Regions from separate parts of the Pseudomonas sp. AC247 genome, predicted to be linked through region 3. Evidence: predicted binding sites of a transcription regulator. Region 3 holds the regulator's gene; each other region holds the start of a gene.
The links. Region 3 encodes FliA, which starts transcription of late flagellar genes. Its sites were predicted from a motif close to CTAAAGTTTNNNNNNNNNNNGCCGNTAA; they were not measured.
Positions count from the first base shown of each region.

Region 1 (7,343 bases), 1.3 Mb from region 3:
ACTGCAATTGGCCACGGGCGATCTCGGGGATGTCTGCCAGGCAAGTATCACGCGGGTTCTGCTCAATGAACCAGCGCACGTATTCGTCCACCCGTACGCCGCCGAACTGTTGTTGCAGGCCCGCCGCCAGCCAGCTCTTGCCGGTGGATTCCGGCCCGGTAAGCACCACGACTTTCATGTGCGCAACGCCGGGTCGGCGCGCCATTCACGATAGCCTTGCACCGCGATCAGGGTGAACAGGCCGTACAAGGCTGCGGTGAGGTAAAGATCCTTATAGATGAACAGCCCGACAAAGATCACATCGAGGACAAACCACAGTGCCCAGCACTGCAGACGTTTCTGCGCCATCCACAACTGCGCAACCAGGCTGAACGCCGTCAACGCTGCGTCGAGCCAAGGCTGTGCGGCATCCGTCCAGTGCGCCATGGCCGCGCCCAGCAGCAGGCTGCCGACAGCGCCGACGCTGAGCCCGATCAGGATTGAACGCTGATCGAGACGTGTGACCTGCCGCCCGTCGTGCATCGTCCCGGCCCGTGTCCATTGCCACCAGCCGTAGACTTGCAGCGCGGCGTAGATCACTTGCAGCAACATGTCCGAATACAGCTTCACCTCAAAGAAGATCCAGCTGTAGAGCAACACCATGACCAGACCGATCGGCCAGCACCATGGGTTCTGTTTGACCGTCAGCCAGACGGCAATCACACCGAGGGCGGCGGCAAACAGTTCAAGCCCGGACATGGGGATTCCTTGGGGGGAGAAAAGAAGGGAGCGGATTGTACCCAAAAACCTGTAGGAGTGAGCCTGCTCGCGATAGCGGTTTTGTCAGCAACGCTAATGTTGGCTGATAGAGCGCTATCGCGAGCAGGCTCACTCCTACAGGGGTAGGTCAGACGCGGAACTGGCGTAGCAGGCCGTTGAGTTGTTCGCTCAGTTGGCCGAGCTTCACGCTGGCCGCACTCGACTGCTCTGCAGCGATCGCCGTGCTGTGCGAAAGACCAGCCGCCTGGGTGACGTTCTGGTTGATGTCCTCGACCACATGCGCCTGCTGCAAAGTAGCGCTGGCAATCGAGGCATTCAAACCATTGAGGTTGCGCAACGCCTGGCCAATGGCATTCAGGCTGGCACCCGCGAGGCCGGCCTGTTCGATGGTCAGTTGCGACGCCTTGCTGCTGTCGCCGATGACTTTCACGGCGGCTTCGGAATGATTTTGCAGGCGCTCGATCATCGACTGAATCTCGGCCGTCGATTTCTGCGTGCGCTGCGCCAACAGGCGCACTTCATCGGCGACCACGGCAAAACCGCGTCCCTGCTCACCGGCCCGCGCCGCTTCAATCGCGGCGTTGAGCGCCAGCAGGTTGGTCTGTTCGGCAATCGAGCGAATCACCTCCAGTACGCTGCCAATCTGCGTGCTCTCGGCGGCGAGGGTGCGGATCACCTCGACCGCCTGATCGATGGTGCCCGAAAGCTTGTCGATCTGTTGCAGGCTGCCGTCGATGTTGATCTGGCCCTGCTGCGCCTGCGCTTCGGCATCACGCATTTCAGCGGCGGCATGTTCGGCATTCTTCGCCACGTCCTGTACGCCGTAGGTCACCTCGTTGATCGCAGTGGCCACCAGTTCCATCTGCTGCGATTGCTGTTGGCTGCGTTGCTGCGCCTGCGAGGCGTCGTTGCCCAGCTCGCTGGACGACTGGCCCAGTGCGCTGGCCGAGACCTGCAAGTCGCCGATCACCCGGCGCAATTTCGCGGTGAAGGCATTGAAATGATGCGCCAGTTCGGTGACTTCATCCTTGCCGTGGGTATCGAGGCTGCGGGTCAGGTCGCTTTCGCCGCTGGCAATGTTGGCCATCGCGTTCACAGTTTCCTGCAACGGACGCACGATGCTGCGGGCGATCAGAATCACCAGCAGGGCCATGATCAGCGCAATCGCCAAGCCGATGACCGTGGCTTTGATCACCTGGCCCTTGAACTCTGCCTGCACATCGTCGACGTAAACGCCGGAGCCGATCACCCAGCCCCACGGTTCGAACAGCTTGACGTAAGAGGTTTTCGCCACCGGCTCACTGGCGCCGGGTTTCGGCCAACGGTAGTCGACCATGCCGGCGCCTTTGGCGCGGGCGATGGCGACCATTTCGTTGAACACCGCAAAACCGTCCGGATCTCGGATCGCCGAGAGGTTCTGACCTTCGAGTTTCGGGTTGGTCGGGTGCATGACCATCACGGGCGTGAGGTCGTTGATCCAGAAATAGTCGCTCTGGTCATAGCGCAGACCACGAATCGCGGTCAGCGCCTGCTTTTGCGCTAGCTCTTTGCTCAAGGTGCCGGCGGTTTCCAGGTCATGGTAGTAGGTGAGCAGGCCGCTGGCCGTCTGCACCACATGTTGGGTTTTCTGGGCTTTGGCGTGATACAGGTCATCGTGGATCTGCTTGAGCATCAACACGCCCAAGGTCAGCAACATGACCACGGCCACCACCAAAATGAGCCACAAGCGTCGGCTGATCGACACACTGCGCAAGCTGTTCATAACGCTGTCACTCCGAATTCTTTTTCTTGTAATAAACGACCGCCAGCATCCAACCACGATTTTGTGAGCGGGCATACGCGACCCAAGTCGTATAACGCGGCAGCGCTATTAAGGCTTGTCTGTTAGGATTTCGGCCCCGCGCGTAAAAACCTGAATCCAAGTTGATATTTCACGGAATTTTGACTGTTTCGTGTGGATCCTGTGCGCGCGGAATCGGTACAGCTACAAACAGCTACGCTGAACGCAGTGAACGTAAGAAAAATACTATCGGGGCATGCCGCCGTGCATCGCTCTTTGGGGGATTGATGGATCTTTGGACCGCCTTGCAGGCACTGATTCTTGGAGTTGTAGAGGGGCTGACGGAGTTTTTGCCCATTTCCAGTACCGGACACCAGATCATTGTTGCCGACTTGCTCGACTTCGGCGGCGAACGGGCCATGGCGTTCAACATCATCATTCAGCTCGGCGCGATCCTCGCGGTGGTCTGGGAGTTTCGCCGCAAGATTCTCGACGTGGTGATTGGCTTACCGACGCAGCCAAGCGCTCGACGGTTTACTGCCAATCTGCTGATCGCTTTCTTGCCGGCCGTGGTGTTGGGGGTGATTTTTGCCGACCTGATCCACGAATACCTGTTCAACCCGATCACGGTCGCGGCCGCGCTGATAGTGGGCGGCGTCATCATGTTGTGGGCGGAAAAGCGTCAGCATGAAGTACATGCCGAAACCGTCGACGAGATCACCTGGAAGGACGCCCTGAAAGTTGGTTTTGCGCAGTGCCTGGCAATGATTCCCGGTACTTCGCGCTCCGGCTCGACGATCATTGGCGGCTTGCTGTTTGGTCTGTCGCGTAAAACCGCTACCGAGTTCTCGTTCTTCCTCGCCATGCCGACCATGGTGGGTGCGGCGGTGTACTCGGGCTACAAGTATCGCCACCTGTTCGTGCCGGCGGACTTCCCGGTATTCGCCATCGGCTTCGTGACGGCGTTTATCTTCGCCATGATCGCCGTGCGCGGCTTGCTCAAGTTCATCGCCAGCCACAGTTACGCGGCATTTGCCTGGTACCGGATCGTCTTCGGCCTGGTCATCCTCGCCACGTGGCAATTCGGCTGGGTCGACTGGGCGGCGGCCAAACCATGAATGATTCTCGCGCACGTCGCCCTGAAGGTCGGCCTTTGGCTGGCAACATCCAATATCTGAAATTGAAACTGGTGGTGTTGCTGATCGTCTGTGCGTTGCCGTTATACGGCTCGCTGTCGATGTGGCTGCACGGGATCTCGCTGGTGCCATTGGCAGGGTACGGGATCGTCAGTGTGCTGGCGTTCTTCCTGTACTGGGCAGACAAGCGCAAGGCCCGCACCGGTGCCTGGCGCACGCCGGAGAACATCCTTCACGCGGTGGAACTGGCCGGCGGCTGGCCGGGCGCATTGATCGCCCAGCAGGTTTTTCGGCACAAGACGCGCAAGGTGTCGTTCCAGATTCTGTTCTGGGTGATCGTCTTGCTGCACCAGATATTCTGGATTGACCAACTGTTCATCGGCATGAAACTGCTGGCCCTGTTCTAAAAAATACCACCCCGTAGGAGCTGCCGAAGGCTGCGATCTATTGACTTTGATCTTTTAAAAATCAGAATCAAAAGATCGTCCGATCGCGGCCCGAGCCTCCGGCAGCTCCTACAAAGGATCGGGGTTACAGCAGTAAACCGATTTGGGTTTTTTTCGGCAGTTTGCTCACCACCAACTGGTGCGAGCGCTGCAACAATCCGCGCAATTCCTCGGCACCCAGCGGGTAGGGCGGGTGCATGATGATCCACTGCGCCCGCGCCAGATACGGCGCCGGGTGAATGCCGGGGCGGTCGCAATGGCCGAGAAACAGATCCTTGTCGACCTTGAACGCCAGCGAATCACCGCGCAGCCCCTGCAAGGCAAACATCTTGTTGCCGGCAATCGAAAACACCCGCACACCGCCCCATTTGTAATCCTCGCGCGCGCCCGGCAACGCCAGGCAAAATTCGGCGACGTCCGCTTCGCTCATCCTTCCCTTTTTCATAACAACCGCTCCCCACAGGCATTGAACGATTCGACCAGGTGATCGATCCACGCGCGCACCGCCGGCATCACCCCGCGCCGATGCGGGTACACCGCTTGCAGCCAGCCACCGGGCAATGACCACTCTGGCAGCAGTTGCAGCAGTGTGCCGTTTTGCAGTTCTTCTTCGCAGTACATCATCGGCAGCAACGTGAAACCCTGGCCGGCCAGCACGCAGGCTTTGCGCACAATAAAGTCATCGATACCCAGCCGGGCTTCCATGTTCAACTCGAAACTGTTGCCCTGCTGGTCCAGCAGGCGCACATGAACCAGACGATCCGCTTCCAAAGCGCCAAGCACCGGCAGCGTTCGCAAATCTTGCGGATGGTTGATCGATTGCCCCTGAATAAACGCCGGACTGGCCACCACAACCATTTGCGCCTGGCGCAAGCGCCGGGTGACCAGCAAAGGGTCCTCATCACCGTGTTCGCGCACGCGCAGGGCCACATCAAAGCCTTCGCCGACCAGATCGACGCGGCGGTTGAGCAATACAACTTCCAGCTGCACCTGGGGGAATTTACCGAGGAATTCGCTGATCACCCATGGCAGCATCTCGCGCGCCAGACCGGTCGGGCAAGACACCCGCAAGCGTCCACGCGGCTCGCTCGACATGCTCGCCACCGCCTCATCGGCCATTTCCGCTTCCAGCAACATCGCCTGACAGTGACGCAAGTAACGCTCACCGACCGCCGTGAGGTTGAGTTGGCGCGTGGTGCGCTGCAGCAAACGCGCGCCGAGGCGTTCTTCCAGTTCGGCGATGCGCCGTGACAGCCGCGATTTGGGAATGCCGAGTAAACGCCCGGCCGCCGCGAATCCGCCGGCCTCGACGACTTTGGCGAAATAGTAGAGATCGTTGAGGTCTTGCATGGCTGAATTCCAACTGTTCTATCAATGGGACAAACTATCGCATTTCAGGCGGCTAATCATCCATTGGTTTCTTGCGTAGGATTGTCTCCATTCCGTCGCCACCGGCGATTCATTCCAGGAGATTCCACATGAAACTGCTGCATATCGATTCGAGCATTCTGGGCGACAACTCGGCTTCCCGTCAGTTGAGCAGCGAAGTCGTCAAAGCCTGGCAAGTCGCCGAGCCAAGCGCTGTCGTGACTTACCGCGACCTGGCAGCCGACGCCATCAGCCACTTCTCGTCGACCACTCTGGTGGCGGCCGGCACCACTGCTGAACTGCGCAACGCCGCACAGCAGCACGAAGCCGAACTGAGTGCTTCGACCCTGGCCGAGTTCATCGCTGCCGACGCCGTCGTCATCGCCGCACCGATGTACAACTTCACTGTGCCGACCCAACTCAAGGCGTGGATCGATCGCGTTGCCGTCGCCGGTCAGACCTTCCGTTACACCGAAGCCGGCCCCGAAGGGCTGTGCGGCGGCAAAAAAGTGGTGATCGTTTCCACGGCTGGCGGCATCCACGCCGGTCAGGCCAGCGGCATCGCCCACGAAGAATACTTGAAGCTGGTTCTGGGCTTCCTCGGCATCACCGACATTGAAATCGTCCGTGCCGAAGGCCTGGCGTACGGCGACGAAGTCCGTAACAACGCCATGACTGCAGCCCAAGCGAAGATCAGCGAGCAACTGTTCGCCGCCGCGTAAGGCTTGCGTAAAGAACAGCTGAGGTTCAGGTAACACCGAAAAAACTCTGTATTCTGGTTCTGCAAGGGCCGAATACGGAGTTTTTTGTTTCTGACTGTTACATAATCTGGCCCGGGTTATGCAGTCAAACGATCAGCGTCTGAATGCATTGTCGTACCGCAGCGCCGAATCCCCGGCGTTTCTGGCCCGCAACGCAATGGATCTTTCGATTGAGTAACAACAGGGTGGGGCATCCGATGATGCGTCTTTGTGCAACGTTACTGATTTGCCTGATCGGCAGCCTGAATTCAGTGCAAGCTGCGCCGGGGCGACATCCTGTCTGGAGCGTCGGCTACCACGAGATGACGTTCCTCGATCCGCTGGACCTGCAGCCGATGCGCGCCATCGCGTTCTATCCCTCAAGTGATCGCGAGCACATGAGCCTGCTCGAAGGCTATTCCGTCGAGGCCGGCGAGGACACCAAGGTCGCGATCGGCCGCTTTCCGATGCTGATGCTTTCGCACGGCAACACCGGCACACCACTGGCCTTGCACGACCTCGCCACATCGCTGGCCCGCAAAGGCTTCGTCGTGGTCGCGGTGATTCATCCCGGCGACAATTCCAAGGATCACAGTCGGCTCGGCACCTTGAGTAATCTGTACGGGCGGCCGATCCAGATTTCCGAAGCCATCACCGCAACCCTTGGCGACCGCATGTTGGCGCCGTACGTCAACCCCGAGCAGGTCGGCGTGATCGGTTATTCCGCGGGCGGCGAGACCGCGTTGATTCTGTCCGGCGCGCAACCGGACCTGGATCGTCTGCGGCGTTATTGCCAGGAACGCCCGGATGACCGTGACGCCTGCAACACCCAGGGCGAACTCATCGTTGATCGCGACGATTTGCAACCGGTGGCCGATCCCCGCGTGCATGCGTTACTGCTGATGGCGCCGCTGAGCCTGAAGTTCGGCCGCCACACCCTGGCCGACGTGCATGTGCCAGTGCTGCTCTACAGTGGCGATGGCGACAAACTCGTCGCGTTCGACAAAAACGCCGCTGCGCTGGCGCGCAAACTGCCGACCGCGCCGGACTTCAAATTGCTGGCCGGGGCAGGGCACTTTGTGTTCATGGCGCCGTGCAATGAAGAACAGATCCG
Region 1 is NZ_OZ409829.1:2,667,688-2,675,030, reverse strand. It holds gene ACZZ0B_RS12270 (AAA family ATPase) at 1-178, opposite strand, end outside; gene pnuC (nicotinamide riboside transporter PnuC) at 175-738, opposite strand; gene ACZZ0B_RS12260 (methyl-accepting chemotaxis protein) at 887-2,521, opposite strand; gene ACZZ0B_RS12255 (undecaprenyl-diphosphate phosphatase) at 2,827-3,657, shown strand; gene ACZZ0B_RS12250 (DUF1294 domain-containing protein) at 3,654-4,082, shown strand; gene ACZZ0B_RS12245 (MmcQ/YjbR family DNA-binding protein) at 4,207-4,566, opposite strand; gene ACZZ0B_RS12240 (LysR substrate-binding domain-containing protein) at 4,563-5,471, opposite strand; gene ACZZ0B_RS12235 (FMN-dependent NADH-azoreductase) at 5,600-6,211, shown strand; gene ACZZ0B_RS12230 (alpha/beta hydrolase family protein) at 6,448-7,343, shown strand, end outside.
Region 1: ACZZ0B_RS12260 (methyl-accepting chemotaxis protein) is a predicted target of FliA. The motif match lies at 2,649-2,676, and genes of this name have one in related genera.

Region 2 (7,343 bases), 1.7 Mb from region 3:
GGCCGCCATGATCAGTGCCCAGGTCAGCTCCGGCGCGGCGTGCTTGTAGCTGTCAGTGCCGCAGACCTTGATGCCAAGTTTCGCCGCCGCCTGCATGTCCAGCGCCGCATTGCGCATGCCGCCGGTGACCAGCAGCTTGAGATTGGGCAGCCGCTCGAGCAGATCTTCATCAAAGCGTGTGCGCTCGCGCATCACGCAAATCACCTGATACTTGGCCAAACGCTTGGCCAGGGTTGCGTTGTCTGTCGGATAGTCATGTTCGAACGTCACCTCACCGAGGCTGTCGAGCACTGACCAGTCGACCACGTCGCGCGCCACGTCCTGCCAGTCATCGATCACTGCAATCTGCACCGCCATCAGCTTCACCTCATCAACGAACAGGATTGGTTGTGTTCAGCCAGCCGAGCAAGGCCTTGTGGAACTGCGCCGGTTCTTCCATTTGCGGCGCGTGACCCATGCCGGGAAATTCCACCAGCGTCGATTGCGGGATCAGCTTGGCCACGTGTTTGCCGAGCACGTCGTAGTGGCCGATTTTCGCTTTCACCTCAGGTGGCGCAAGGTCCTTGCCAATGGCTGTGGTGTCCGAAGTGCCGATCAGCAACAGGGTCGGCATCTTCAAGTCCTTGAACTCGTAGTACACCGGCTGGGTGAAAATCATGTCGTAGATCAGGGCCGAGTTCCACGCGACTTGAGTTTTGCCCGGGCCTTTGCTGAGGCCGGCGAGCATGTCGACCCAACGGTCGAATTCAGGTTTCCAGCGGCCGTCGTAATAAGTGCTGCGTTCGTAGTCGCGAATGCCTTGAGCGCTGACTTTCAGTTCGCGCTCATACCATTGATCGACCGTGCGATAGGGCACGCCAAGGGCTTTCCAGTCTTCCAGGCCGATCGGGTTGACCAGTGCCAGTTGTTCGACCTGCTCCGGGAACAGCAGCGCGTAACGGGTGGCGAGCATGCCACCGGTGGAATGGCCGAGCAGGGTGGCTTTCTGAATGCCCAGCGCCTTGAGCAACTGCTGGGTGTTGGTCGCCAGTTGCTGGAAACTGTACTGATAGTTGTCCGGTTTGCTGGAAGTACAGAAACCGATCTGATCCGGCGCAATCACCCGGAAGCCGGCCTCGCTCAAGGCCTTGATCGAGCTGTCCCAAGTGGCCGCGCAAAAATTCTTGCCGTGCATCAGCACCACGGTGCGGCCGTTGGCCTTGCCGTGGGCAGCGACGTCCATGTAACCCATCTGCAGGGATTTGCCCTGAGATTGGAAGGCGAAGTGTTTAAGTGTGTAAGGGTATTCGAAGCCTTGCAGCTCCGGGCCGTAGGCCGGGCCCTCGGCAGGCGCTGCCTCGGTGGCGGCGTGCGCGAACAGCGGCAGGGCAGCGCTGAGGAAGAGGCCGGGAAGCCAGCGGGAACGCGTGACGGTCATAAGGGCAAACTCCATGAAAATCGGCCGATGCTGGAACGGCTGGATTACGGTGACGTTAAACACAGGCAATGGGGGTAGCTGATGGTTCAACCGAGCCAGCCAAGGGTCAGCATGGCCAGCACGCCATAACGTGCACCTTTGGCGAGAGTGACAATCAGCAGGAAACGTCCGAGCGGCTCGCGCATGACCCCGGCGATCAGCGTCAGCGGGTCGCCAATGATCGGTAGCCAGCTGAGTAGCAACGACCAGTGGCCGTAACGTAGATAGTGCTTGCGCGCCTGCGCCATGTGCCTGGGGCTGACCGGAAACCAGCGCCGATCCTGGAACCGTTCGATGCCCCGGCCCAACCACCAATTGACCAGCGAACCGAGCACGTTGCCCAGGGTCGCCACCGCCAGCAAACCCCACAACCAGTAATGATCACTGACAATCAAGCCGACCAGCAACGCCTCGGACTGCAACGGCAACAATGTCGCCGCGCCGAACGCGGCCAGGAACAGCCCGTAATACGCAGCGCCCATCAATGAGCCGGGTAGTCCGCCACCACCACATCAGCGCCGTCCTTCTTCAGGCCGATGACCTGATAGGCATCGCTCATGCCGTCCATTTCCATGCCCGGCGAACCCATCGGCATGCCCGGGGCGGCAACGCCCAACAAGTCATCGCGCTTGCTCAGTGCCAGCACTTGCTCAGCCGGCACATGGCCTTCGACGAATTTGCCATGGATGATAGCGGTGTGGCACGACGCCAGACGCGGTGGCACGCCGTGTTGCTGTTTGAAGCTGGCCATGTCGCTTTCGACATGGTCTTCAACTTTGAAGCCGTTGGCTTCGAGATGACTGATCCACTTTTTGCAGCAGCCGCAATTGGCGTCGCGATGGACTTCGATCGGGATCAGGTCGGCGGCCTGGGCCAGGGAGGAGATGAACAGGGCGCTCAGGGCGACCAGACGCAGAGAGGTTCGCATGACGGGATCTCGACTCGGTTGGCGGTCAAAAAGGAGCGTATTTTGACCGGTTTTTCCTGTCCGGCACCAACGGAGTGTTTCCAGTTGCTACAAGACAGGCTGGCAGGATGATCGTAGATCAAACCTGACAAAACCCTGAGCGCAAGATGACAAGTCGGTAAGGCACCACCCTGTAGGAGCTGCCGCAGGCTGCGATCTGTTGATGTTGATCTTTTAAAATCCAGATCAACAGATCGCAGCCTGCGGCAGCGCCTACAGGGTTTAGGTTAGCGGACTTTGAAGCGGCCCATGATCGCGCTGACGCGGCTGTTGGCTTCGAGCAACTGGCGGGTGTTGAGTTCGCTGGCCTGGCCGCTCTGCACCAGTTCGTCGACCATGTGGCGGATCTGCACCATGCTGCGGTTGATCTCCTCGGTCACGGCGCTTTGCTGTTCGGCTGCGGTGGCGATTTGCGTGCTGAGGCTGTTGATGTGGCTGACCGAACCGGCCATTTCATCCAGGCCCGAATTGACTCGTGCCGTGGCGTCGGCCGCCGATTGGCAACTGGCCTGAGTGTTCTCCATGGCCGCGACCGAGGAACTCACGCCTTGGGTCAGGCGGGTCAGCATCTCGTTGATTTCCGAGGTACTGGCCTGTGTCCGGGCGGCGAGGGCGCGCACTTCATCAGCGACCACGGCAAAGCCGCGGCCCTGCTCACCGGCGCGCGCGGCTTCAATCGCCGCGTTAAGCGCGAGCAAGTTGGTCTGGCCGGCAATCGCACCGATCACGCCGAGAATCTCGGTAATGCGCTGGGCGTCCTGCTGCATGTTTTCAACTTTGTGCGTCGCGCTGGCCACTTCGTCGATCAGCGCCACCACGCTGTTGGTTGCTTCGCCGACGACAACCCGCGAGCGGTCGGCGTTTTCGTTGGCGCGCTGAGTGAACGCTGCGGTTTCGGCGGCGTTTTGCGCAACGCTGTCTGCCGTCGAGCTCATCTCGGTGATGGCGGTAACGGTCTGATCGGTTTCCGAAGCATGACGCAGCAGAATCTGGCTGGTGTGTGCCGAGGTGCGTTGCAGGTTGTCGAGGCTCGACGCCATGGCGCCAGTGGCCTGGGTGACTTCGCCAATCATGTTTTGCAGGTAGGTGATAAAGGTGTTGATCGAGTGGCCGATCGCGCCGAGTTCATCTTCAGCGCGAATGGTGATGCGTTTAGTCAGGTCGGCATCGCCGCTGGAGAGCAGATCGATGTTGGCCTTCAGCGCTTTCATGCGCTGGATCAACTGGCGGATTGCGTAGACTTGCAGCAACACCAGCAGAATCACTAGCGGAATCTGCAACAGGCTCAGGGTGCTGAGTACATCGTCACGCTGCGCGGTGAGCATCTTGGTCGGCAGGGCGGTGGCGAGAAACCAGGGTGTGCCTTCGATCGGGCGCATGAAGAACGTGCTGTCCTGACCGTTATTGTCGAACTCGACGCGTTGCGCCTGCTCGCGATTTTGCAGGCCGGTTTTGATCTGGCTGGCGAAGGTCGAGCTGCCGGCCAGTTCACTGATGTTCTTCAGTACGATCGGGCCGCTGATGCGCGAGCTGTTGCTGATGATCTTGCCGTCGGCCTCGACGATGAGCATCTCGGCATTGAGGTCTTTTTCCTTGCGGGCGACCAGGTCGTTGAAGAAGCCGAGGGTCACGTCAATGGTCGACACGCCCCAGGCACTGCCATTTTTCTGGATCGCCATTGCGCAGTTGGTGCGCGGCTCGGCGCTGGCGTCGTCTTTATAGGCGGCGGCCCAGGCGCACTGACCGCGTGGCGTGGCCATGCCGCCCTTGTACCAGCTCTGGTCGTAATAGTTGGGCGCAGCGTCGCTGTTCCAGAAGGTGTTCACCGCCAGCTTGCCCGAGGCGTCGCGGTGCCAGAAGGTGCTGAATTTATTGCGCCCGGCTTCACGCTGGCCCGGCAATGGCCAGATCCCGCCACCAAAAACCTTCAGCTCACCGTACTGATCCACCAGCCCCGGCAATACCGTGTCGATCGCGGCACTGTCGAGCAGCGGGATGGTCTGGGTGATGCTGCGTTGTTGTGACTGAACCTTGTTCAATTCGCCCTGAATCTGTTCGGCGACTTCGGCGATGCGGTTGAGCACCACTTGCTCTTCGGTGTGCCGCAATTTGGGCGCGACCAGTTGGCTGATACCGACCACCGTCAGCACCGACAGCAGCAGGATGAACAGAACCAGAAACAGGGTGTAACGAGCCTGAATGGTACGGAATGCGGGCATGGAAACCGGTCCTTGTGCTGCGATTCTTATTGTGGATTCGAGAGGTAAAACGCTGTGGGCTTTTATACGTATCGTCGGTGCCGGGGGAAGCTTTAGGTACTTTCGTGCAAGAAAACATATTGTCGACCGATGGAAAGTATCGAAAGTCTTACAAGTGACTTATTGACTGTCGGGTTAGAGCAGAAGTACTAGACGAAGTATTTTGGTTGGAGGCTCTATAGCAATGCTTTCAGAGATTTTTTCCGGTGTTCTGCAAATGTATCTGAATTGTAAAAAATCGATAAAAGCAGTTGGTGCCATTACTTTGCCCGTCGATACTTTCGTGCACTAAAACAGGTCAAAAAGGACATTTCCCATGTCGGCTTTACAAGGAGCAGAGTCATGACGATCGGTTACACCGGAGGTTGGCAGGCCAAAGGTGGCTTGTTGGTCAAGGACACCAGCTCTCGTGGCCAGGCGGTTTCGCAGAATGCCAAGGTCAAGCAGATGCTGGCACTGGTTGGCAATGACCCGAGCGTGCTTAATACCCTCGAGATGGACAAGCAGAAGCTGCACAAGAACATCAAAGGTTTCGACCCGGAAAACGTGTCGGCGAAACAGTTGGGTAATCTGAGTACGTTTTTGCGCAGTAAGGGCCTTATTTCTGATTTGACGGCGATGACGCTGCTCAACGCGGGCGACAAGTTCGACCGTTTTGGTGTGCAGAAGGAACCGGACGCCAAGTTCAATGCGCTGGAGTATTTCGCCACGCAACTGGATACCATCCAGACCAACAATATCAAGGGTGACAAATACGCCAATGGCTTGATCCCGGAGTACAAGAAAGCCATTTACGTGCTGCAGAACCTCAAGACCTATGGCATGGGCAATGGCCAGACGGCGCCGACGGACCAGGGTATCCGCGCCAAAGCATAAGACCCGACAATGGCCCGTATGCCTGCGCTACGGGCCATTTTTGCGTTCCGTCATCCCGCGATATTGTGCTGGGCCTCTTCATGCAGGCGCTGCATGAGTGGGCATTGCAGTTGCAGTGTTCTTCGACTGAAGCCTCGATGAAACAGCGCCAGCCAACCACGATAGTCACCGTTGCCAGGGGCCAGCCCGGTGAATATGAAACCGATGGCGGCCAACCTGCTCAGGTCATGGGCAAATCGCCGGGACAGTTTGAGCCGGATCGACACCAGCCAATGTGCAGGCAAGTCACGCAACTGTTTGAGCAAGCCATGGCCGAGTGTCTTCAGCACCATGTCATAACGATTGGCCTGTTGATCGATTTGAATCGCTGCGCCACGCCAGTGAAAAGTGCGCTCTTGCGTGCCAAACACGCTGCTCAAATGTTGCATGAAATCCGCGCAGCTCGCGGGCCAGCGCTGCTGTGGCAGAGGGCAACGGTTGCCGTCAACGGGGCGGACCCCGATGACAATCGTTTCCAGCCCAGACTCGCCGAATGGTGAAGGCACATAGTCTGGCAATAGCCCGGTGCTTTGAAAGCCAAGGTTGATCGCCATGCGCTGCGTATAGGGATGGTGAGTCACCTGTTTGATCGATACATAGCGACACCCCAGTGCCTGAGCATGGTTCAATAATCGCTCGCCCAGGCGAGTCGCAATATTTTGGCCGCGGGTTTGCGGGTGAACGACGCTCAACGCCAGTTCGGCGCTGTGTGCCGTAATGTCGCGTAACAGCGTAGCGTGCCCGAGTATCTGTTCATCCACCTCCGCGACTAAAGAATGCCAGCGGTTGTCAGTATGATTCTGGCTGATCATGCGGGGCAGATAGACATGCGGTTGAACGTAGCGGTCACCGTACACTTGGCGAAACAGCTGGCTGACAGCTGCCGCATCGGATTGGCGATAGTTGCGCAGGATCAGTGGCTCCATCACGTGTACTCCATCGCATCAGGGCCATAGTCGCGCCGGTCGAGGAACCGCAGGCATTTGCCTGAGCGCGGGTGACGCTGCAGATCATCTGTCCGGCAGCACTGCACGTGCAGATCCAGACGCTGATCGGCCTGCAGTTGATCGATCAGCGGGTACTGTTTGATCAGGGCGAGTTGAAGGGTTTGCTCGTCGTTGGTGCAGGCACGGGAAAATTCACGCGGTACCCATTTCAGGGTCAATACATCTTTGTGAACGCTCTGTTCGATCACCAGTTGCCAGTCATCGCAACCGACCGAGTGCTGGACGATTTCGCCGATTTCGACAGGGCTCAGGGACAGCGTGCCGACCCGTACCCGCTGGCTGTTGGCGCTACGCCCCTTGAGCGCAAATTTGCGCATCGCTGTTCCGGCGGGCTCCCGCCAACAGGCGCGATCGCCCACGGGATAACGAATCAACGGCATCAATCGGCGCGTGAGGTTGGTCAACACCAGCATGCCCGTGCGATCGCAGTCGTCAATGACTTCCCCCGATTGCTCGTCAATGATTTCCAGCACGGCGTGAGCGTCCGGCATGCGATGTTCGCCGTCTGCGCAGTCACGGTGGCTGGCGCCAATAAATCCGGCGTCGACGCTGGCGTAGCCGATGGAAGTGATCCGGGCGGCGGGGAATACCTGGCGGAGCATCTGGCGTTGCGAGGCGAACAGGCTTTCTCCGCCGTACAGTATCGTGTCGACGCCGTTGAGAGCTTGGCCCCGGCGGTTCAACAGGCTGGCGAAGGTCAGCAAATGTGCGGGTACGCCAGCGAGTACGTTGATTCGGTG
Region 2 is NZ_OZ409829.1:2,261,993-2,269,335, forward strand. It holds gene ACZZ0B_RS10505 (D-2-hydroxyacid dehydrogenase family protein) at 1-357, opposite strand, end outside; gene ACZZ0B_RS10510 (alpha/beta fold hydrolase) at 371-1,417, opposite strand; gene ACZZ0B_RS10515 (YqaA family protein) at 1,504-1,938, opposite strand; gene ACZZ0B_RS10520 (DUF411 domain-containing protein) at 1,938-2,384, opposite strand; gene ACZZ0B_RS10525 (methyl-accepting chemotaxis protein) at 2,651-4,642, opposite strand; gene ACZZ0B_RS10530 (hypothetical protein) at 5,024-5,557, shown strand; gene ACZZ0B_RS10535 (N-acetyltransferase family protein) at 5,608-6,522, opposite strand; gene ACZZ0B_RS10540 (phenylacetate--CoA ligase family protein) at 6,522-7,343, opposite strand, start outside.
Region 2: ACZZ0B_RS10525 (methyl-accepting chemotaxis protein) is a predicted target of FliA. The motif match lies at 4,711-4,738, and genes of this name have one in related genera.

Region 3 (7,343 bases):
GCACGTGCCGGTGCGCGACATTCGCAGCATCGCCGAAGCCATCGCCAACAACGCTGCCAAGAGTCAAGATACCGCCGCGTTGGTCGCTGCTGTGCGGGTCGGCGTATCGCGCGCCATCGTCCAAAGCATTGTAGGCACTGAGTCCGAGCTGCCTGTGATCACCTTGGAACCAAGGTTGGAACAAATATTGCTCAATAGTCTGCAGAAGGCAGGACAAGGCTCGGAAGAGGGCGTTCTGCTGGAGCCAAGCATGGCCGAGAAGCTGCAGCGTTCGCTCATCGAAGCGGCGCAGCGTCAGGAAATGCAAGGTCAGCCGGTGATCCTGTTGGTAGCAGGCCCGGTGCGCGCGATGCTCTCGCGCTTTGGCCGCCTCGCAGTCCCTGGACTGCACGTGCTGGCCTACCAGGAAATACCGGACAACAAGCAAGTGACCATCGTTGCGACAGTAGGGCCCAACGGCTGAGGTAGTGGTTTATGCAAGTTAAGCGTTTCTTTGCCGCCGATATGCGTCAGGCCATGAAGCTGGTTCGTGATGAGCTGGGCGCTGATGCCGCCATCATTGGCAATCGTCGCATTGCCGGCGGTGTCGAGCTGACGGCGGCACTGGATTACAAATTGTCGGCGCTGGCACCACGGGTTCCGAACATGGAACTCGAAGACGAGCTGCGCAAGACCCAGTCGCGCATCGTCACCGCCCAGGCCGAGTTGAGCCTGCGTGGCGAAGCCGACGGCAACAGCAATCGGCAGATCTTCGCCGGTCTGCCGTTGACCGCTGGGCTGCCGCTGACCGCCGCTGAGCCGCTGAGCGAGCCGACTTACGCCGCTCCGGCGCGTCCAGCCCCGGCGCCTGCGCAGTCCTCCGGCGGCGTCGATCCACGCGCACTGGATTCGATGCGTTTTGAATTGAACAGCCTGCGCGAGCTGATGGAAGTTCAGCTCGGCACCCTGGCCTGGAATCAGTTGCAGGGCAGCCGTCCGGCGCAAGCCAACCTGTATCGTCGTCTGCAACGCATCGGTCTGTCCGGGCCGTTGTCGCGCGATCTGCTGGCGATGATCACCGATATTGAAGAGCCGCGTCAGGCCTGGCGCATGTTGCTCGCGCACCTGGCGCGGATGATTGCCGTACCGGAAGTCGAGCCGCTGGAAGAGGGCGGGGTGATCGCCATGGTCGGCCCTGCCGGCATGGGCAAGACCACCACGCTGGCCAAGCTCGCCGCGCGTTACGTGCTCAAGTACGGCGCGCAGAATGTCGCGCTGGTGAGCATGGACAGTTTCCGCATCGGTGCCCAGGAACAACTGAAGACCCTGGGGCGCATTCTCAATGTGCCGGTGACTCACGTCGATCCGGGCCAATCGCTGGTGCAAGCGCTGGATCCACTGCTGCGCAAACGCGTGGTGCTGATCGATACTGCCGGCCTGCAAGCCAGCGATCCGGCCCTGCGCATGCAGCTCGAAAGTCTGGCCGGTCGAGGCATTCGTTCAAAAAATTATCTGGTCTTGGCAACCACCAGCCAGAAACAGGTTCTAACCGCCGCTTATCACAGTTACAAGCGTTGCGGGCTTGCCGGGTGCATCCTGACTAAACTGGATGAAACGGCCAGCCTTGGCGAAGTGTTGAGCCTGGCGATCAGTCATGAATTGCCGGTCGCGTACCTGACCGATGGCCCACGGATTCCGGATGATCTGCATCTGCCGCGCCGTCATCAACTGGTCAGCCGCGCCGTCAGCGTGCAAATGCAGGAAGAACCCAGCGAAGAAGCCATGGCCGACATGTTCGCTGATATCTATCACAGCCCCACCAAGCAGGTAGGCTGAGGTATTCATGAACAGTTTTTGTACCTACATCGATGGTCTGCCATGCATTGTTCCGGTTGTGAACGCGCAGCCAGTAATGTGGCCTCCGTCTATGCAAGACAAGGTAAAGAAATAACATGGGCAGCATGCATCCCGTACAGGTGATCGCGGTGACCGGCGGCAAAGGTGGCGTCGGCAAGACTAACGTGTCAGTGAACTTGTCCCTGGCGCTGGCAGAGCTTGGCCGTCGGGTCATGTTGCTGGACGCCGACCTGGGTCTGGCGAACGTCGACGTTCTGCTGGGGCTCACGCCCAAACGCACGCTGGCTGACGTTATCGAAGGCCGCTGTGAGCTGCGCGACGTTCTGTTGCAAGGCCCCGGCGGGATTCGCATCGTGCCGGCCGCGTCCGGCACCCAGAGCATGGTCCACCTGAGCCCGGCACAACACGCTGGCCTGATTCAGGCGTTCAGCGACATCGGCGACAATCTCGACGTACTGGTGATCGACACCGCTGCGGGTATTGGTGACTCGGTAGTCAGTTTTGTTCGCGCAGCCCAGGAAGTGTTGCTGGTGGTGTGCGACGAGCCGACCTCGATCACCGACGCCTACGCGCTGATCAAACTGCTCAACCGCGATTACGGCATGAACCGCTTCCGCGTATTGGCCAACATGGCGCAGAGCCCGCAAGAAGGCCGCAACCTGTTCGCCAAGTTGACCAAGGTCACGGATCGCTTCCTTGACGTCGCTCTACAATACGTCGGCGCCGTGCCTTACGACGAAAGCGTGCGTAAGGCCGTGCAGAAACAGCGTGCCGTCTATGAAGCCTTCCCGCGTTCCAAGTGCGCGCTGGCGTTCAAGGCGATCGCGCAGAAGGTCGATACCTGGCCGCTGCCCGCCAACCCGCGTGGCCACCTTGAATTTTTCGTCGAGCGCCTCGTGCAGCAAACGGCAGGGCCAGTGCTATGACCGCCAGCGGTATGAATTACTACAAGAAGTCGGCACGTGATGCGCAGTACGAGTTGATCGAGCGTTACGCGCCACTGGTAAAGCGCATTGCCTATCACTTGCTGGCACGGTTGCCGGCGAGTGTGCAGGTCGAAGACCTGATCCAGGCCGGGATGATCGGCCTGCTTGAAGTCTCGACCAAATATGACGCCAGCAAAGGCGCCAGTTTCGAAACGTACGCGGGCATCCGAATCCGCGGCGCAATGCTCGACGAAGTGCGCAAGGGGGACTGGGCGCCACGCTCGGTTCACCGCAATACCCGTATGGTCAGCGACGCAATTCGCTCAATTGAAGCTAAAACCGGCCGTGACGCTAAAGATCACGAGGTTGCAGCCGAACTCCAATTGAGTCTCGACGATTACTACGGGATTTTGAATGACACCTTGGGCAGCCGCCTCTTCAGTTTCGACGACCTGCTGCAGGACGGCGAACACGAAGGGCTGCACGAGGATGGCGCGAGTGCTCATCTTGAGCCGTCACGCGATCTGGAAGATGAACGCTTCCAGGCGGCGCTGGCGGACGCGATTGCCAATTTGCCGGAGCGTGAGCGACTGGTGTTGGCGCTGTACTACGACGAAGAGCTGAACCTCAAGGAGATCGGTGAAGTCCTTGGCGTCAGTGAATCGCGGGTCAGCCAGTTACACAGCCAGTGCGCGGCCCGCTTGCGGGGGCGTTTGGGGGAGTGGCGAGCGCGCTGAAGGCAGTGTGGGGACACTGCGAACGAGGCTGGTGCGGTGATGAACGGCACCGGTCTTGCTCTGTTGTGCTCCAGACAGTCTTCGAGTGCTGCGCCGATTGATTGAAGTGGCGCGTCCAGGTGCTGGGCGCGTTTAAGACTGCTTGGAGGTCGAATTGAACAAAGACATGAAAATCCTCATCGTTGATGACTTCTCAACGATGCGGCGGATCATCAAGAACCTGCTGCGCGATCTTGGGTTCACCAATACCGTCGAGGCCGACGATGGCACTACCGCCATTCCGGTGCTCAACAGCGGAAGCATCGACTTTCTGGTAACAGACTGGAACATGCCGGGCATGACCGGTATCGACCTGCTGCGCCACGTGCGTGCCGATGAAAAACTCAAGCATCTGCCCGTTCTCATGGTGACCGCTGAAGCCAAGCGCGAGCAGATCATTGAAGCCGCTCAGGCCGGTGTAAACGGCTACGTAGTCAAACCTTTCACGGCTCAGGCGTTGAAAGACAAAATCGAGAAGATTTTCGAACGCATCGGCTGATGAACGCGCGGGGGAGCTATGGAGCATAACGAATCTTCACAGGGCGATTTCGAGTCGACCCTGAAAAAACACGCGGTCGAACTGGTCGAGAGCCTTGAAAAAGGCAGGTTCGGCGACGCTGTGCAACTGATCCATGAGCTCAATCAGACCCGTGACCGTGGCCTGTATCAGGAAGTCGGCAAGCTCACACGTGAACTGCACAGTGCGATCGTCAACTTCCAGATCGATCCGAACATGCCGCAGGCCGAGGAAGTGTCGCAAATCACCGACGCCACCGAACGCCTGGGCTATGTGGTCAAGCTGACAGAGGCCGCGGCCAACCGCACCATGGATCTGGTGGAAAGCGCCACGCCGGTGGTCAACAGTCTGGCCGATGAAGCCCAGGCCTTGAGCACCGATTGGGGTCGCTTCATGCGTCGCGAAGTCGGGGCTGAAGAGTTCCGCGAGCTGGCGCGCCGGGTCGACGGTTTTCTGTCGCGCAGCAGCACGGACAACCGTGCGGTGTCGAGCAATCTCAACGACATCCTGCTGGCCCAGGATTACCAGGACCTGACCGGTCAGGTGATCAAGCGTGTGACCCAACTGGTCACCGAAGTCGAAAGCAATTTGCTCAAACTCGTGCTCATGGCCAGTCAGGTCGACCGCTTTGCGGGCATCGAACATGACCGCGCCGCGATGCTTGCAGAAAAAGATCCACAAAAACATCTCTCGCAGGGTGAAGGTCCGCAGATTCATGCCGATAAACGAGAAGACGTTGTGTCCGGTCAGGACGATGTGGACGATTTGTTATCCAGCCTCGGGTTCTAGAGTTTTGGAATTTTAGGTTTTTTGGGTTTTTAGACCTGTAGGAGCACCCCATTAATGAGCTTCGGCGCCGATGAAGAGATCCTTCAGGATTTCCTGGTTGAGGCCGGCGAGATTCTTGAGCAACTGTCCGAACAACTGGTCGAGCTGGAAAGCCGTCCGGATGACGCAGATCTGCTCAACGCAATTTTTCGCGGTTTCCACACTGTAAAAGGGGGCGCCGGCTTCCTTCAGCTCAATGAGCTGGTGGAGTGCTGTCACATCGCCGAAAACGTGTTCGACATCCTGCGCAAGGGTGAACGTCGCGTTGATGCAGAACTGATGGACGTTGTCCTCGAAGCACTGGACGCGGTGAACAGCATGTTCACTGAGGTTCGTGAGCGTGCTCCGATCACCGCTGCCACCCCGGAACTGCTGGCTGCGCTGGCACGTCTGGCAGAACCGCAATCGGCGGACGAAGCTCCGGCTTCGCCAGTGGCCGAGATGATCGAAGATCTGGTCGGCGAAGGCGAATCGGGCGACATCACCGATAACGAATTCGAACAACTGCTGGACTCGCTGAACGCCGTCAAGGCCGAAGCTGAAGCCCCGGCAGCAGCTGCACCTGCGCCGGCTGCCGATGGCGCGGCCAGCGATGAAATCACCGATGCCGAGTTCGAGTCGTTGCTCGATCAGTTGCACGGCAAGGGCCAGTTCGCCGTGGACGCGGTTGCACCCGCGGCGGCAGCCCCTGCGGCACCGGCCAAAGGCGACAGCTCCGACATCACCGACGACGAATTCGAAGCACTGCTCGATCAGTTGCACGGCAAGGGCAACTTTGCTGTCGATGCGCTGGAGTCGGCGATTGCTTCGGCTCCTGCGCCTGCTGCTCCAGCGGCCGCAGCGGCGGGCAGCGATCTGATCAGCGATCACGAGTTCGAATCGCTGCTCGACGAATTGCACGGCAAAGGCAAGTTCAGCGAAGTCGGCACCGCCGCTGCTGGCAGCGCCTCTACTGTCGCCACGCCTGCCGCCAAGGCACCGGCCGCTGTTGCAGCGCCGAAACCTGCTGCCAAGCCTGAGCCTAAAGCCGAAGCGCCGAAACCGGCCGCCGCAGCTGCACCGGCTCCGGCGCGTGCACCAGCGACACCGCCACCGGAAAAACCGGCGAGCGAAGCCGAGACCACCGTGCGCGTCGACACCGCACGTCTCGACGAAATCATGAACATGGTCGGCGAGCTGGTGCTGGTGCGTAACCGTCTGGTGCGCCTGGGTCTGAACAGCGGCGATGAAGCCATGCAAAAGGCCGTGTCGAACCTCGACGTGGTCACGGCTGACTTGCAGACCGCGGTGATGAAGACCCGGATGCAGCCGATCAAGAAGGTCTTCGGGCGCTTCCCGCGTCTGGTTCGTGACCTGGCGCGTCAGCTCAAGAAAGAGATCAACCTGGAACTGGTGGGTGAAGAAACCGACCTCGACAAAAACCTTGTCGAGGCCTTGGCTGACCCGCTGGTCCACTTGGTGCGCAACGCCGTCGACCACGGCATCGAGTCGCCGGAAGAACGCGAAGCGTCGGGCAAGGCCCGTGGCGGTCGTGTGGTGCTGGCGGCCGAACAGGAAGGCGACCATATCCTGCTGTCGATTTCCGATGACGGCAAAGGCATGGACCCGAACGTCCTGCGTTCGATCGCGGTAAAACGCGGTGTGATGGACAAGGACGCGGCCGATCGCCTGAGCGACACCGAGTGCTACAACCTGATTTTCGCCCCGGGTTTCTCGACCAAGACCGAGATCTCCGACGTCTCCGGCCGTGGTGTCGGCATGGACGTGGTGAAGACCAAGATTTCCCAGCTCAACGGTTCGATCAACATCTACTCGACCAAGGGCCAGGGCTCGAAAATCGTCATCAAGGTGCCGCTGACCCTCGCGATCATGCCAACCCTGATGGTCATGCTCGGCAACCAGGCGTTTGCGTTCCCGTTGGTCAACGTCAACGAAATCTTCCACCTCGACCTGTCGACCACCAACGTTGTGGACGGCCAGGAAGTGGTGATCGTGCGGGACAAGGCGCTGCCATTGTTCTACCTCAAGCGCTGGCTGGTCAGCTCCGCCGCTCACGAAGAGCAGCGTGAAGGCCACGTGGTGATCCTTTCGGTGGGCACGCAGCGGATCGGCTTCGTCGTCGATCAACTGGTCGGCCAGGAAGAAGTGGTCATCAAGCCATTGGGCAAAATGCTCCAGGGAACTCCGGGCATGTCCGGCGCCACCATTACCGGTGACGGCCGCATTGCACTGATTCTCGATGTTCCGAGCATGCTCAAGCGTTACGCCGCACGGCGTATTTGAATCCGGGGCAGCGGGGCGACAACGTTCCGCTGCACCTAATGGAGTGTTTATGGCAGTCAAAGTCCTGGTGGTGGACGATTCGGGTTTTTTCCGCCGCCGCGTCTCGGAAATTCTTTCAGCGGATCCGAGCATCCAGGTGGTCGGCACGGCCACCAACGGTAAAGAGGCGATCGATCA
Region 3 is NZ_OZ409829.1:3,970,519-3,977,861, reverse strand. It holds gene flhA (flagellar biosynthesis protein FlhA) at 1-463, shown strand, start outside; gene flhF (flagellar biosynthesis protein FlhF) at 475-1,815, shown strand; gene fleN (flagellar synthesis regulator FleN) at 1,932-2,762, shown strand; gene fliA (RNA polymerase sigma factor FliA) at 2,759-3,499, shown strand; gene ACZZ0B_RS17940 (chemotaxis response regulator CheY) at 3,666-4,037, shown strand; gene ACZZ0B_RS17935 (protein phosphatase CheZ) at 4,056-4,844, shown strand; gene ACZZ0B_RS17930 (chemotaxis protein CheA) at 4,899-7,166, shown strand; gene ACZZ0B_RS17925 (protein-glutamate methylesterase/protein-glutamine glutaminase) at 7,216-7,343, shown strand, end outside.

Region 4 (7,343 bases), 3.7 Mb from region 3:
CAAACAGGCCGAGCGTTTCCACCAGCAACTGCTCAATCACTATCTGCGGGCACACGCCGGGCAAACCGATGTGGTCGAGCAGATCAGCGTCGCGATCGTCGGCGCGGGCGCCACTGGCGTTGAGCTGGCGGCAGAGCTGCACAACGCCGCGCATGAGCTGGCGGCGTATGGTCTGGATCGAATCAAACCGGAAAACATGCACATCACCCTGATCGAAGCCGGGCCACGGGTGCTGCCTGCCCTGCCGGAGCGCATCAGCGGGCCGGTACACAAGACCCTGGAGAAACTCGGGGTCAATGTGATGACCAACGCGTCGGTCAGCGAAGTGACCGCCGACAGCCTGATCACCGCCGACGGCAACGAGATCAAGGCCAGCCTGAAAGTCTGGGCCGCCGGTATTCGTGCACCGGGTTTCCTCAAGGACATCGACGGCCTGGAAACCAACCGCATCAACCAGCTACAAGTGCTGCCGACGCTGCAAACCACTCGCGATGAAAACATCTTCGCCTTCGGTGACTGCGCGGCCTGCCCGCAACCGGGTACCGATCGCAACGTGCCGCCGCGTGCACAAGCCGCGCACCAACAGGCGTCATTGCTGGCCAAGTCGCTGAAGCTGCGCATCGAAGGCAAGACCCTGCCGGAATACAAGTACACCGACTACGGCTCGCTGATCTCGCTGTCGCGTTTTTCGGCTGTGGGTAACTTGATGGGCAACCTGACTGGCAGCGTGATGCTCGAAGGCTGGCTGGCGCGGATGTTTTACGTGTCGCTGTACCGCATGCACCAGATGGCGCTGTACGGGCCGTTCCGCACGGCGATGCTGATGCTGGGGAGCAAGATTGGTCGCGGGACTGAACCGCGTTTGAAGCTGCACTAAATCCAATCCCTGTGGGAGCTTACTTGCTCCCACATTGTTTTGTGCTGCCCCCAAAATCCACAGACAACCGCAATAAATGTAGGAGTGAGCCTGCTCGCGATAGCGGCCTGTCAGTCACATCTTCAGTGACTGAACCACCGCTATCGCGAGCAGGCTCACGCCTACAATGGATCTCCACTTATCAGAGCTGGAAGCGGCGCACCATGCCTTGCAGCGCGTTGGCCAGTTGCGACAGTTCATGGCTCGACGCGCTGGTCTGATCGGCGCCTGCCGCCGAACGCACTGACAGATCACGTATGTTCACCAGATTGCGATCCACTTCGCGTGCGACCTGTGCCTGTTCTTCCGCCGCACTGGCGATCACCAGATTGCGCTCGTGAATCTCGTGCACCGACGCCGTGATGGTCAACAACGCTTCTCCCGCACGTTCAGCGAGCACCAAGGTACTGGCGGCACGCGAGGCACTGGCCTGCATCGAATCCAGTGCCTGGCTCGAACCACTGCGCATGCCCTGCACCATCTGCTCGATCTCCTGCGTCGATTGCTGCGTGCGATAAGCCAACGCTCGCACCTCATCGGCGACCACCGCAAAGCCTCTACCGCTCTCCCCCGCTCGCGCCGCTTCAATCGCCGCATTGAGCGCCAGCAGGTTGGTCTGCTCGGCGATCGCCCGGATCACATCAAGCACTTTGCCAATCTCCTGCGACTGATTGGCCAGTGATTGCACCAATGCGCCGGTGTGTCGCACATCGTTGCTCAGCGCGCTGATCGCGCTGGCGGTTTCGTTGACGCGTTCCTGCCCCAAATGCGCCGATTCGCTGGACTGCCGCGTGGCATCGGACGTGGACACGGCATTGCGCGCCACCTCTTCCACGGCTGTGGTCATCTCGTTGACGGCGGTGGCCGCCTGTTCGATTTCATTGTTCTGCTGTTGCAGGCCCTGCGTGCTGTCGAGGGTCACGGCACTGAGCTCGTCAGCTGCAGTGGCCAGTTGCGTGGCCGAACCGCTGATGCCTTGCAGTGTGTCGCGCAAATTCTGCTGCATGGTCGCCAAGGCCTTGAGCAAACGGCTGACTTCATCGTTGCCATGGGTTTCGATCGGCCGGGTCAGGTCGCCTTGGGCCACGCTTTCAGCAGCGCTTACTGCACTGCTCAACGGGCGGACGATACTGCGCGTGAGCAACATCGCCAGCGCCACCGTGGCCAACGCCGCCAGTGCGATGAACAGGCTGACGATGGTGCGCGACGTCTGATAATGATCGGCAGACTTCTGGCTTTCAGCGGCGACCTGTTTGGCGAACAGATCCGCCAGGTCATTGAGTTGCTTGCCGGAACCGTCGACGACGGTTTTCATGTCGACCAGCAACAGCTTGGTCAACTCGTCGCGCTTGCCCTGCTGGGCGAGGGTGAAGGACTGCGCGATACCGGTCCGATAAGCCGCAAAGGTTGTTTTGAATTGGTCATAGAGCTGCTGGCCTTCCGGAGTGGTGACCAGTTTGTCGTAAGCGGCGATTTTCTCGCTCAGCTCCTTGTCGCGAGTATCCATCTGGCTGCGGTAGGTGGCGATATTGTTCGGATCCTGATCCAACGCCATGCGCAACGAGATGGTGCGGATGCGCAGCATGATCTCGCGAATTTCGTCGCCGCCACGAATGCTCGGCAGCCACTGATTTTCTACCGCGACCTCACTGTCGCGAATACTCGACATCTGCCCCAGCGCAAACACGCCGAGCAAGGCAACCAACACCGCAATCAGGGCGAATCCCAGGGCAGCCCGGGGAGCAATATTCAACTGACGAAGCAACATGACGAACGCCCTTATTCTTGTATTGGCCAGATTCAAGGGGCGAAGCAGTGGCAGTCCCCTCTCGTTAGCGGGCTATCGGCAGGTTGTATGATGACTTGAAGGGGAAATGAGTTTTTGTCGGACAAAAAAAATCCCCGTATCTTTCGATACGAGGATTTTTAATATGGTCGGGGTAAGGGGATTCGAACTCCTGACATCCTGCTCCCAAAGCAGGCGCGCTACCGGACTGCGCTATACCCCGGTAAAAAAAAGGCGACCTTTCAAAGATCGCCTTCTTCGATCAGCGCTTTTGGCCTCTGATCTTAAGATTCGATCCCAGCGCTAACTGGTTTCAAAAATGGTGGGTCGTGTGGGATTCGAACCTACGACCAATTGGTTAAAAGCCAACTGCTCTACCAACTGAGCTAACGACCCAAAAATGGTCGGGGTAAGGGGATTCGAACTCCTGACATCCTGCTCCCAAAGCAGGCGCGCTACCGGACTGCGCTATACCCCGGCTTGAAATTGGCTCCGTGACCAGGACTCGAACCTGGGACCCAATGATTAACAGTCATTTGCTCTACCGACTGAGCTATCACGGAACTACATATTTCAATTTACAACGGTGAAACTTACTGCTTCCAGTCACTCGTTCGCATCGCTGCGTTCGTGTGTCTGAGGCGCGCTATTCTACAACCTAGAACACCTCTGTCAACCCCCTAAATTGCTTTCAAGTTAATGATTTGCAACTTATTTCAGATTTCAGCTCAGTGAGTTGAAACCGTCTTGGCGACTGACTGCGGGGCGCACTTTACAAGCCTTTTCCTTTGAGTTCAACAGCCTAACGAAAAAAAAGGCCCCACAAGGTGGGGCCTGCCAATTTTCATTGGCCTTTGGGCTTAGTTGAAAACGATTTCGTCGTTCTCGACCACACCCGTTGCCGTGTCGCCTGGCATGAAATGACCCGAGAGGATCAATTGCGCCAGCGGGTTTTCGATCCAGCGCTGAATCGCACGCTTCAAAGGACGTGCGCCATACACTGGGTCGTAGCCGACAGCGATCAGCTTGTCCATCGCTTCCGGGCTCAGTTCCAGCTTCAGCTCACGCTCGGCCAGACGTGTACGCAGACGACCCAACTGGATCTCGGTAATGCCTGCGATCTGATCCCGCGCCAGCGGCTCGAAGATCACCACTTCGTCGACCCGGTTGATGAACTCCGGACGGAAGTGCGACGTCAGTGCATCCATTACCGCAGCACGCTGCGCTTCACGATCACCGACCAGTTCCTGGATCTGTACCGACCCCAGGTTCGAAGTCATCACGATCACCGTGTTGCGGAAGTCCACCGTACGGCCGTGGCTGTCGGTCAGGCGACCATCCTCAAGCACTTGCAGCAAGATGTTGAACACATCCGGGTGCGCCTTCTCGACTTCATCCAGCAGGATCACCGAATAAGGCTTGCGACGCACCGCCTCGGTCAGGTAACCACCCTCTTCATAGCCAACATATCCCGGTGGCGCACCGATCAGACGCGCCACGGAATGTTTCTCCATGAACTCGGACATGTCGATCCGCACCATCGCCTCTTCCGTATCAAAGAGGAATTCGGCCAGCGCCTTGCACAGCTCGGTTTTACCGACACCGGTCGGGCCGAGGAACATGAACGAGCCGCTTGGGCGATTCGGGTCGGACAACCCGGCGCGCGAACGCCGTACTGCGTTCGCGACGGCGACCACCGCCTCTTCCTGACCGATCACCCGTTTGTGCAACAGGCTTTCCATCTTCATCAACTTGTCGCGCTCGCCTTCGAGCATTTTCGACACGGGGATGCCGGTCCACTTCGACACGACCTCAGCGATCTCTTCCTCAGTCACCTTGCTGCGCAACAACTGGTTTTCGCTCTTGCCGTGCTGATCGACCATTTGCAGGCTGCGCTCCAGATCCGGGATCACCCCGTACTGCAACTCGGCCATGCGGTTCAGGTCGCCTTTACGGCGTGCCGCTTCCAGTTCCTGACGCGACTGTTCAATCTTCTGCTGAATCTGCGCAGAACCCTGCACCTCGGCTTTTTCCGAGTTCCAGATTTCTTCCAGATCGGAATACTCGCGTTCGAGACGGACGATTTCTTCCTGGAGTTTCTCCAGACGTTTCATCGCCGCTTCGTCGCTTTCTTTCTTCAGCGCCTGGGATTCCACCTTCAACTGAATCAGGCGACGCTCCAGACGATCGAGCACTTCCGGCTTGGAGTCGATTTCCATGCGGATGCGGCTGGCCGCCTCGTCGATCAGGTCGATGGCCTTGTCCGGCAGCTGCCGATCAGTGATGTAACGATGACTGAGCTTCGCCGCCGCAATGATCGCGCCGTCGGTGATCGCCACCTTGTGGTGAACCTCGTAACGCTCCTTGAGGCCGCGCAGGATGGCGATGGTGTCTTCTTCGCTCGGTTCATCCACCAGGACTTTCTGGAAGCGTCGTTCGAGCGCCGCGTCCTTCTCTATATATTGGCGGTACTCGTTGAGCGTGGTCGCGCCAACGCAGTGCAACTCGCCGCGCGCCAGTGCAGGCTTGAGCATGTTGCCGGCGTCCATCGAGCCTTCGCCCTTACCGGCACCGACCATGGTGTGCAATTCGTCGATGAACAGAATGATCTGCCCTTCCTGCTTCGACAGCTCGTTGAGCAGCGATTTCAGGCGCTCTTCGAACTCACCGCGATACTTGGCACCGGCAATCAGCGCGCCCATATCGAGCGAGAGCAGACGCTTGCCTTTGAGGCCGTCCGGCACTTCGCCGTTGATGATGCGCTGCGCCAGACCTTCGGCGATCGCGGTTTTACCCACACCAGGTTCACCGATCAGCACCGGGTTGTTCTTGGTGCGGCGTTGCAGAACCTGAATGGTGCGACGAATTTCGTCATCACGACCGATCACCGGATCGAGCTTGCCGTCTTCGGCGCGCTTGGTCAGGTCGACAGTGTATTTATCCAGCGCCTGACGCGATTCCTCGTGGTTGGCGTCATTCACCGCTTCGCCGCCACGCAGGTTGTTGATCGCGTTTTCCAGGGCTTTCTTGCTCACGCCCTGGCCGAGCAGCAATTTGCCGAGTTTGCTGTTCTCGTCCATTGCCGCGAGCAGCACCAGTTCGCTGGAGATGAACTGGTCGCCCTTCTGCTGGGCCAGACGATCGGCCTGGTTGAGCAGGCGCGCCAGATCCTGCGACATGTTGACGTCGCCGGTCGGGTTCTGGATTTTCGGTAATTGGTCGAGCTCTTTGGTCAGCTCTTTGCGCAAGCTGTTGACGTCGAAGCCCACCTGCATCAGCAGAGGTTTGATCGAACCACCCTGCTGTTCAAGCATGGCTTGCATCAAGTGCGCCGGCTCAATCGCCGGATGATCGTGGCCGACTGCCAACGACTGCGCGTCGGACAAGGCCAACTGTAATTTGCTGGTTAAACGGTCTATTCGCATAAGTCACCTTCCTTTTGAGCAGGCCGGACCTAAAAACCATCCTGAATAAAGAAACCTGCCAGATACCGCTATAGATGCGGTCGATTCTGCAAGATTCAAGCGTCAGGCAGTTGATGCAGATCAGACAGTCTAGCGGGTGAGCCAGATGAGGGAGGCGAAGCGACCGGTGCGCGAGGCACGGCGATAGGAGAAGAAGCGCGGATCGGTCACGGTGCAGAAACCGCCACCATAAACAGCAGTGACACCGCGTTCAGCCAGACGCAGGCGCGCCAGCTTATAGATGTCAGCCATGAACTTGCCGGCATTGGGGCTCGGTACAAAGGCGTCTGCCGCTGCGGGCAATTGGTTAATGAAGACTTCGCGCACTTCCGCGCCAACTTCAAAGGCTTGCGGGCCGATGGCCGGGCCGAGCCAGACCAGAACATCTTTGGGCGGAACATCAAGGCTATCGAGCGTCGCTTCAAGTACACCCGCCGCCAGACCACGCCAACCGGCATGGGCCGCCGCGACACGGGTGCCGGCATGATCGCAGAACAATGCTGGCAAACAATCGGCTGTCATCGCCGCGCAGGCAATACCGGGCGTTGCCGTCCAACTGGCGTCGGCGGTCGCAACAATGCCCGGATCAGCATGAGCCACGGCAATCCCGTGCACTTGCTGCAACCAGGCAGGCTGTATAGAGAAATGATCGGTCAGGCGCCGTCGGTTCTCGGCAACAGCCTCAGGACGATCATCGACATGATCGCCCAGATTGAGGCTGTCGAACGGCGCCTCGCTGACACCGCCCTCGCGGGTGGTGACGCAGGCTTTGACGCTGGCCGGCGCGGGCCAGTCCGGCGTCAGCCAGTTCATCCGATGAAGGCCTCGCGATCCTGCTTGAGCAGGGTCAGCAGCCAGACGAAATCTTCTGGCAGCGGCGATTCCCAGCTCATGCGTATACCGGTCGTCGGATGATCCAGTTCAAGGAAGCGCGCATGCAGGGCCTGACGCGGGAAATGCTTGAGCGATTCAACCATGGTCGGGTTAGCGGCTGGCGGAATGCGGAAACGACCGCCGTACGCCGGATCGCCGACCAACGGGAAGTTGATATGCGACATATGTACGCGAATCTGGTGAGTACGACCGGTTTCCAGCTTCACCCGTACGTGGGTGTGCGAACGGAAACGCTCCAGCACGCGGTAGTGGCTGACGGCAGGCTTGCCGCCTTCCATCACTG
Region 4 is NZ_OZ409829.1:273,982-281,324, reverse strand. It holds gene ACZZ0B_RS01380 (NAD(P)/FAD-dependent oxidoreductase) at 1-877, shown strand, start outside; gene ACZZ0B_RS01375 (methyl-accepting chemotaxis protein) at 1,059-2,684, opposite strand; tRNA gene ACZZ0B_RS01370 (tRNA-Pro) at 2,849-2,925, opposite strand; tRNA gene ACZZ0B_RS01365 (tRNA-Lys) at 3,023-3,098, opposite strand; tRNA gene ACZZ0B_RS01360 (tRNA-Pro) at 3,104-3,180, opposite strand; tRNA gene ACZZ0B_RS01355 (tRNA-Asn) at 3,190-3,265, opposite strand; gene clpB (ATP-dependent chaperone ClpB) at 3,563-6,127, opposite strand; gene pgeF (peptidoglycan editing factor PgeF) at 6,257-6,979, opposite strand; gene rluD (23S rRNA pseudouridine(1911/1915/1917) synthase RluD) at 6,976-7,343, opposite strand, start outside.
Region 4: ACZZ0B_RS01375 (methyl-accepting chemotaxis protein) is a predicted target of FliA. The motif match lies at 2,757-2,784, and genes of this name have one in related genera.